Linked DNA regions of Pararhizobium sp. A13. The protein of the gene in region 2 interacts with the protein of the main gene of each other region in a pairwise test. Links are inferred from orthologs where the notes say so. Each region holds a gene or a part of one and is shown on either strand. Other genes may lie near its edges.

Evidence for each region. Proteins that work in one complex are often made in the same cells at the same time.
Region 1: the proteins of gyrA (region 2) and gyrB interact in binary tests that used the Escherichia coli proteins (3 or more experiments, as listed by UniProt). The link is inferred for Pararhizobium sp. A13 from one-to-one orthologs.

The regions. Positions count from the first base shown.
Region 1 is NZ_CP149510.1:985,417-988,586, forward strand. The notes cover bases 26-3,124. They hold gyrB (DNA topoisomerase (ATP-hydrolyzing) subunit B), read left to right. Parts: upstream 26-406; coding sequence 407-2,842; downstream 2,843-3,124. Other genes in these bases: WI754_RS04690 (helix-turn-helix transcriptional regulator), read left to right, coding at 26-256; WI754_RS04700 (nitroreductase family protein), read right to left, coding at 2,911-3,124. Outside these bases: more of WI754_RS04690, read left to right, coding at 1-25; more of WI754_RS04700, read right to left, coding at 3,125-3,170. UniProt on the Escherichia coli protein: DNA gyrase negatively supercoils closed circular double-stranded DNA in an ATP-dependent manner to maintain chromosomes in an underwound state.
Region 2 is NZ_CP149510.1:3,150,476-3,153,920, forward strand. What follows is about bases 51-3,424. They hold gyrA (DNA gyrase subunit A), read left to right. Parts: upstream 51-443; coding sequence 444-3,224; downstream 3,225-3,424. Other genes in these bases: WI754_RS15525 (MarC family protein), read right to left, coding at 51-210; WI754_RS15535 (FAD-binding protein), read left to right, coding at 3,375-3,424. Also shown: more of WI754_RS15525, read right to left, coding at 1-50; more of WI754_RS15535, read left to right, coding at 3,425-3,445. UniProt on the Escherichia coli protein: A type II topoisomerase that negatively supercoils closed circular double-stranded (ds) DNA in an ATP-dependent manner to maintain chromosomes in an underwound state.

The DNA of each region.
Region 1 (3,170 bases), 2.2 Mb from region 2 along the record:
GCGCGGCGCGCCGAGCTTTGAACTCCTGCAAAGGGTCGCCGGATATTTCAATGTCATCTGGGATGATGCCGACGAGCTTTTCGGTCTGGCAGCACTGTCCGATCCGAAAGTCGTGCTCGATACTTCCGGTTTGTCGCCCGCTCACACGGCCTTTGCCAACCGGCTCGCGAGCCGTATTCGTGGCTTATCCGGCGAAACCATCCATATGCTGGAAGATGTTTTGGAAAAAGGTCGGTTTGCTGATAAGGAACTCTGATGATCCCCTGAATTCTGCCGCTTTCAGGCTGCACGGGATTTGGAACTCTGGACAAAATCCCTATATTCGGGGAGCGCCATCGAGGGCTGATTCGCACGGAATCAGATCTCCGACGACATGGCATCAAAACCTGGAAAGACTTATAGCCGAATGACCGATTTGCCTGAAACCGAAGCCGGCGCAAACGCCGAATATGGTGCCGATTCCATCAAGGTCCTGAAGGGTCTCGATGCTGTCCGCAAGCGGCCGGGCATGTATATCGGCGATACCGACGACGGCTCGGGTCTGCACCACATGGTCTACGAGGTCGTGGACAATGCGATCGACGAGGCGCTGGCTGGTCATGCCGACATCGTCACGGTGACGCTGAACGCCGACGGTTCCGTGACGGTGACCGACAACGGTCGCGGCATCCCGACCGACATCCACACGGGCGAAGGGATTTCGGCTGCCGAAGTAATCATGACGCAACTGCACGCCGGCGGGAAGTTCGACCAGAATTCCTACAAGGTTTCCGGCGGTCTGCATGGCGTTGGCGTCTCGGTCGTCAACGCGCTCTCGGTCAAGCTCAAGCTCAAGATCAAGCGCCAGGGCAAGATCCACGAGATCAGCTTCACGCACGGCGTGGCCGATGCGCCCCTGGCGGTCGTCGGCGACAGCAATGGCGAAACCGGCACGGAAGTGACATTCCTGCCGAGCAGCGACACTTTTACGATGATAGAGTTCGACTACGGCACGCTCGAACACCGTCTGCGCGAACTGGCCTTCCTGAATTCCGGTGTACGCATCCTGCTCACCGACAAGCGCCATTCCGATATCCGCCAGGACGAGATGATCTATGACGGCGGTCTCGAAGCCTTCGTCGCCTATCTCGACCGCGCCAAGAAGCCGCTGGTCTCGAAGCCTGTCTCTATTCGCGGTGAAAAGGACGGCATCACCGTCGAAGTCGCCATGTGGTGGAACGACAGCTACCACGAGAACGTGCTTTGCTTCACCAACAACATTCCCCAGCGCGACGGCGGCACGCATATGGCCGGGTTCCGCGGCGCGCTGACCCGCCAGATCGTCTCCTATGCCGACAGTTCCGGCATCATGAAGAAGGAAAAGGTGACGCTGACCGGTGACGACTGCCGCGAAGGGTTGACGGCGGTTCTCTCGGTCAAGGTGCCGGATCCGAAATTCTCCTCGCAGACCAAGGACAAGCTGGTCTCCTCGGAAGTCCGCCCGGTCGTCGAAAGCCTTGTCAACGAAGCGCTGAGCGTCTGGCTGGAAGAACATCCGGGCGACGCCAAGATCCTGGTCGGCAAGGTTGTCGAAGCGGCCGCCGCGCGCGAAGCAGCACGCAAGGCGCGCGAGTTGACCCGCCGCAAGGGCGCGCTGGATATTTCCTCGCTGCCAGGAAAACTGGCCGACTGTTCAGAACGGGATCCCGCCAAGTCGGAACTCTTCCTCGTCGAAGGGGACTCGGCAGGCGGTTCGGCCAAGCAGGGCCGGTCGCGCGAAAACCAGGCGATCCTACCGCTGCGCGGCAAGATCCTCAATGTCGAGCGCGCCCGCTTCGACAAGATGCTGTCGAGCCAGGAAATTGGCACGCTGATCACGGCACTCGGCACGTCGATCGGCAAGGACGAATTCAATCCGGAAAAGCTGCGCTATCACAAGATCATCATCATGACCGATGCTGACGTTGACGGCGCCCACATCCGCACCCTGCTGCTCACCTTCTTCTTCCGGCAGATGCCGGAGCTGATCGAGCGCGGCCATCTCTATATCGCCCAGCCGCCGCTCTATAAGGTCGCGCGTGGCAAGTCGGCGCAATATCTGAAGGATGAAAAGGCGCTGGAGGAATATCTGATCTCCATGGGCCTCGAGGACGCGGCGCTTGAACTGGGCTCCGGCGAGGTTCGTGTCGGGCAGGACCTGCGCGAAGTGATCCTCGACGCGCTGCGCCTGCGCTCGCTGGTCGAAGGTCTGCACTCGCGCTACAGCCGTTCGGTCGTCGAGCAGGCGGCGATTGCGGGGGCGCTCAATCCGGAATTCAACCAGCATACCGAGCAGTCGGAAGCAACGGCAGCCGAGGTTGCGAAGCGCCTCGACCTGATCGCCGAAGAAACCGAACGCGGCTGGACGGCCGTGGTCGCCGGCGATGGCGGGCTGCGCTTCGAGCGTATGGTGCGCGGCGTCAAGGAAGTGGCCTCGCTCGACATGGCGCTGATCGGTTCATCCGACGCGCGCCACATCGACCAGCTGACCCCGCGCCTGAAGGAAATTTACGGCCATCCGCCGATCCTGCGCCGCAAGGACGGTGCGCTGGAAATCAGCGGCCCGCGCGCGCTGCTCGACGCGATCTTCGCCAGCGGCCGCAAGGGCCTGTCGATGCAGCGATACAAGGGTCTCGGCGAGATGAATGCCGAGCAGCTGTGGGAAACGACGCTCGATCCGAACGTCCGCTCGTTGCTGCAGGTCAGGGTCCACGACGCGACCGATGCCGATGGTCTGTTCTCGCGCCTGATGGGTGACGAAGTCGAACCACGCCGTGACTTCATCCAGGAAAACGCGCTGAGCGTCGCCAACCTCGATATCTGATCGAGGCGTGCACGTTGCTCGACGTCAAAACCACGCCTCCGCAAGAAGGCGTGGTTTTCTTTTTGCAGCTACCCGGCGACGAAGGAGCCGTTGAAGGCGATTTCCGAGAGGGGGCGGCGGGGGCTCGGGGTTTCGCGCGCCTGCAGGAAGTCTGGCAGTTGCGACTTGTCGCCCAGCCGGCCGATGGCGGCGGCGGCTTCCACCCGGTGGCCCTCCGGAATGCCGAGAATTTCGACGGCCTTGTCGAAATGCAGCCCGGTCATGCCGTGTGCCTGGAACCCAAGCAGCTGCGCCTGATGGGCGATCGCGCCCCAGGCAGCACCGGTGT
Region 2 (3,445 bases):
AATGCCCAACAGCGAAAGGATGCCGTTGCCGAACAGGGCAAAGGCCGAGAGAATGAAGAAGGCGATCAGCGTGCCGCGGCGCGCCACAAGGAACCGTTGTTGGCGGCTCATGCCCGTGGTCAGGCTGAGGAAGATCGGCGCGAGGCCGGGTGGATCGATGGTGACCAGAATGGTGGTCAGCGCATTGATCAGAAGGTCGAAGTGTGACATCCGATGTCCCCGTCGCGGCCTTGTTTATGATCGCCGTCTCATGGATTGTTAGGCGACCGGATCGACGAAGGAAAGAGCCGTTTCGGACCGTTCCTTCGCTTTTGCCTTGCAAATGCCATCCATAGCGCCGAAGAGCCTAAAAGGCTGTTCAAAACCCGGCCCCGAAATTGGCGCTCGCCAATGCATTCGGCTATAAAAATCTGTCTGATTCTGAACAAAGATCGTGATCGAAATTGACTGAACAAACCACACCCGGCGGCGGCAAGAATCCACCAGGCATCGAGCCTATTTCCATCATGGAGGAAATGCAGCGGTCGTATCTCGATTACGCCATGAGCGTCATCGTCAGCCGCGCTCTTCCCGATGTCCGCGACGGTCTGAAGCCGGTTCACCGCCGCATCCTCTGGGGGATGAGCGAACTCGGCATCGACTGGAACAAGAAATACGTCAAATGCGCCCGCGTCACCGGTGACGTGATGGGTAAATACCACCCGCACGGCAACATGGCGATTTACGACGCCCTGGCGCGCATGGCGCAGCCTTGGTCGTTGCGTCTGCCGCTGATCGACGGTCAGGGCAATTTCGGCTCCATCGACGGCGATCCACCGGCGGCCGAACGCTACACGGAATGCCGGCTGCAGAAGGCAGCGCATGCGCTGCTCGACGACCTCGACAAGGAAACGGTCGATTTCCGCGACAACTATGACGGTACGCTGAACGAACCCTCGGTCGTTCCGGCCAAGTTCCCGAATCTGCTGGTCAATGGCGCAGGCGGCATCGCGGTCGGCATGGCGACGAACATCCCGCCGCACAACCTGATGGAAGTCATCAACGGCTGCATCGCGCTGATCGACGATCCGGCGCTCGAACTGCCGCAATTGATGGAGATCATTCCCGGACCGGACTTCCCGACCGGCGCCTTCATCCTTGGCCGCTCCGGCATCCGCTCGGCCTATGAGACGGGCCGCGGCTCGGTCATCATGCGCGGCCGCGCCACCATCGAACCGATGCGCGGCGATCGCGAACAGATCATCATCACCGAAGTTCCCTATCAGGTGAACAAGGCGACGATGATCGAGAAGATGGCAGAACTGGTCAAGGACAAGCGCATCGAGGGCATTTCCGACCTGCGCGACGAATCCGACCGCCAGGGCTACCGCGTCGTCGTCGAACTCAAGCGCGACGCCAATGCGGAGGTCATCCTCAACCAGCTTTATCGCTACACGCCGCTGCAGACCTCCTTCGGCTGCAACATGGTGGCGCTGAACGGCGGCAAGCCGGAGCAGATGACGCTGCTCGACATGCTGCGCGCCTTCGTGGCCTTCCGCGAGGAAGTCATCAGCCGGCGCACGAAGTACCTGCTGCGCAAGGCGCGTGAGCGCGCGCACGTTCTGGTCGGTCTCGCCATTGCGGTTGCCAATATCGACGAGATCATCAAGCTGATCCGCGAGGCGCCGGATCCGCAGACCGCCCGCGAGCAATTGATGACGCGCCGCTGGCCTGCCTCCGATGTCGAGAGCCTGATCCGGCTGATCGACGATCCGCGCCACCGGATCAATGAGGACCTCACCTACAACCTGTCGGAAGAGCAGGCGAGGGCGATCCTTGAACTTCGTCTCGCCCGCCTGACGGCGCTTGGACGTGACGAAATCGGCGACGAACTCAACAAGATCGGCACCGAGATCAGCGATTATCTGGACATCCTCTCCTCGCGCGTCCGCATCATGACGATCGTGAAGGACGAGCTTATAGCCGTGCGCGACGAATTCGGCACGCCGCGCCGCACCGAGATCGTCGAAGGCGGTCCGGACATGGACGATGAGGATCTGATCGCCCAGGAAGACATGGTCATCACCGTGTCCCACCTCGGCTATATCAAGCGGGTGCCGCTGACGACCTACCGGGCGCAGCGTCGCGGCGGCAAGGGCCGCTCCGGCATGGCGACGCGCGACGAGGATTTCGTGACGAGGCTTTTCGTCGCCAACACGCACACGCCGATCCTGTTCTTCTCCTCGCGTGGCATCGTCTACAAGGAGAAGGTCTGGCGTCTGCCGATCGGAACGCCGCAGTCGCGCGGCAAGGCACTGATCAACATGCTGCCACTCGAAGCCGGCGAACGCATCACCACGATCATGCCGCTGCCTGAGGACGAGAGCACTTGGGAAAACCTCGACGTGATGTTCTCGACCACCCGCGGCACGGTTCGCCGCAACAAGCTGTCGGATTTCGTCCAGGTCAACCGCAACGGCAAGATCGCCATGAAGCTCGAGGAGGAGGGTGATGAAATCCTCTCCGTCGAGACCTGTACCGATCAGGACGACGTCCTTCTAACGACGGCTCTCGGCCAGTGCATCCGGTTCCCAGTCGATGATGTGCGCGTCTTCGCGGGCCGAAACTCGATCGGCGTCCGCGGCATCTCGCTCGGTGAAAACGACAGGATCATCTCGATGACCATCGTCGGCCATGTCGGTGCCGAGCCTTGGGAACGCGCTGCCTACCTGAAGCGCGCCGCGGCAGAACGGCGCGCGGCAACCGGCGAAGACGAGGAAATCGCTCTGGTCGGCGAAGAGGTGACTGAGGAAGGTCAACTTGACGAGGCCCGTTACGAGGAACTGAAGGCGCGCGAACAGTTCGTGCTGACGGTCTCGGTCAAGGGATTCGGCAAGCGGTCGTCCACCTACGATTTCCGCACCTCCGGCCGCGGTGGCAAGGGCATCCGCGCGACGGACACGTCGAAGACGGGCGAAATCGGCGAACTCGTCGCAGCCTTCCCGGTCGAAGACAACGATCAGATCATGTTGGTGTCGGATGGCGGCCAGCTGATCCGCGTGCCTGTCAACGGCATCCGCCTTGCCAGCCGCGCGACCAAGGGTGTGACGATCTTCTCGACAGCCAAGGACGAGAAGGTCGTCTCGGTCGAGCGGATCAGCGAGCCGGAATCCGATGAGGAAGACGAGATTGCGGCCGGGTCGGACGTGCCGGAAGGCGAGCCGCCCGCTGCAACGGAAGAGTAACGGTTCCTCCATGTCAAGATGAAAACCGGGCGATCCTGTCGCCCGGTTTTTCTTTGCCATTGAATTTGTTCGTCCGCGAATTAATCCTGTCGTTGCACCGTTACAGACGTGATTCCCAGATGGGCAATCGGGGCAAGGGGCAGGGAATTCATGGGGCATTTGACACGGCGCGCGCTGTTGGCAGGGGTATCCGCAGGCATCGGGCTTTATGCCGGCCGCAC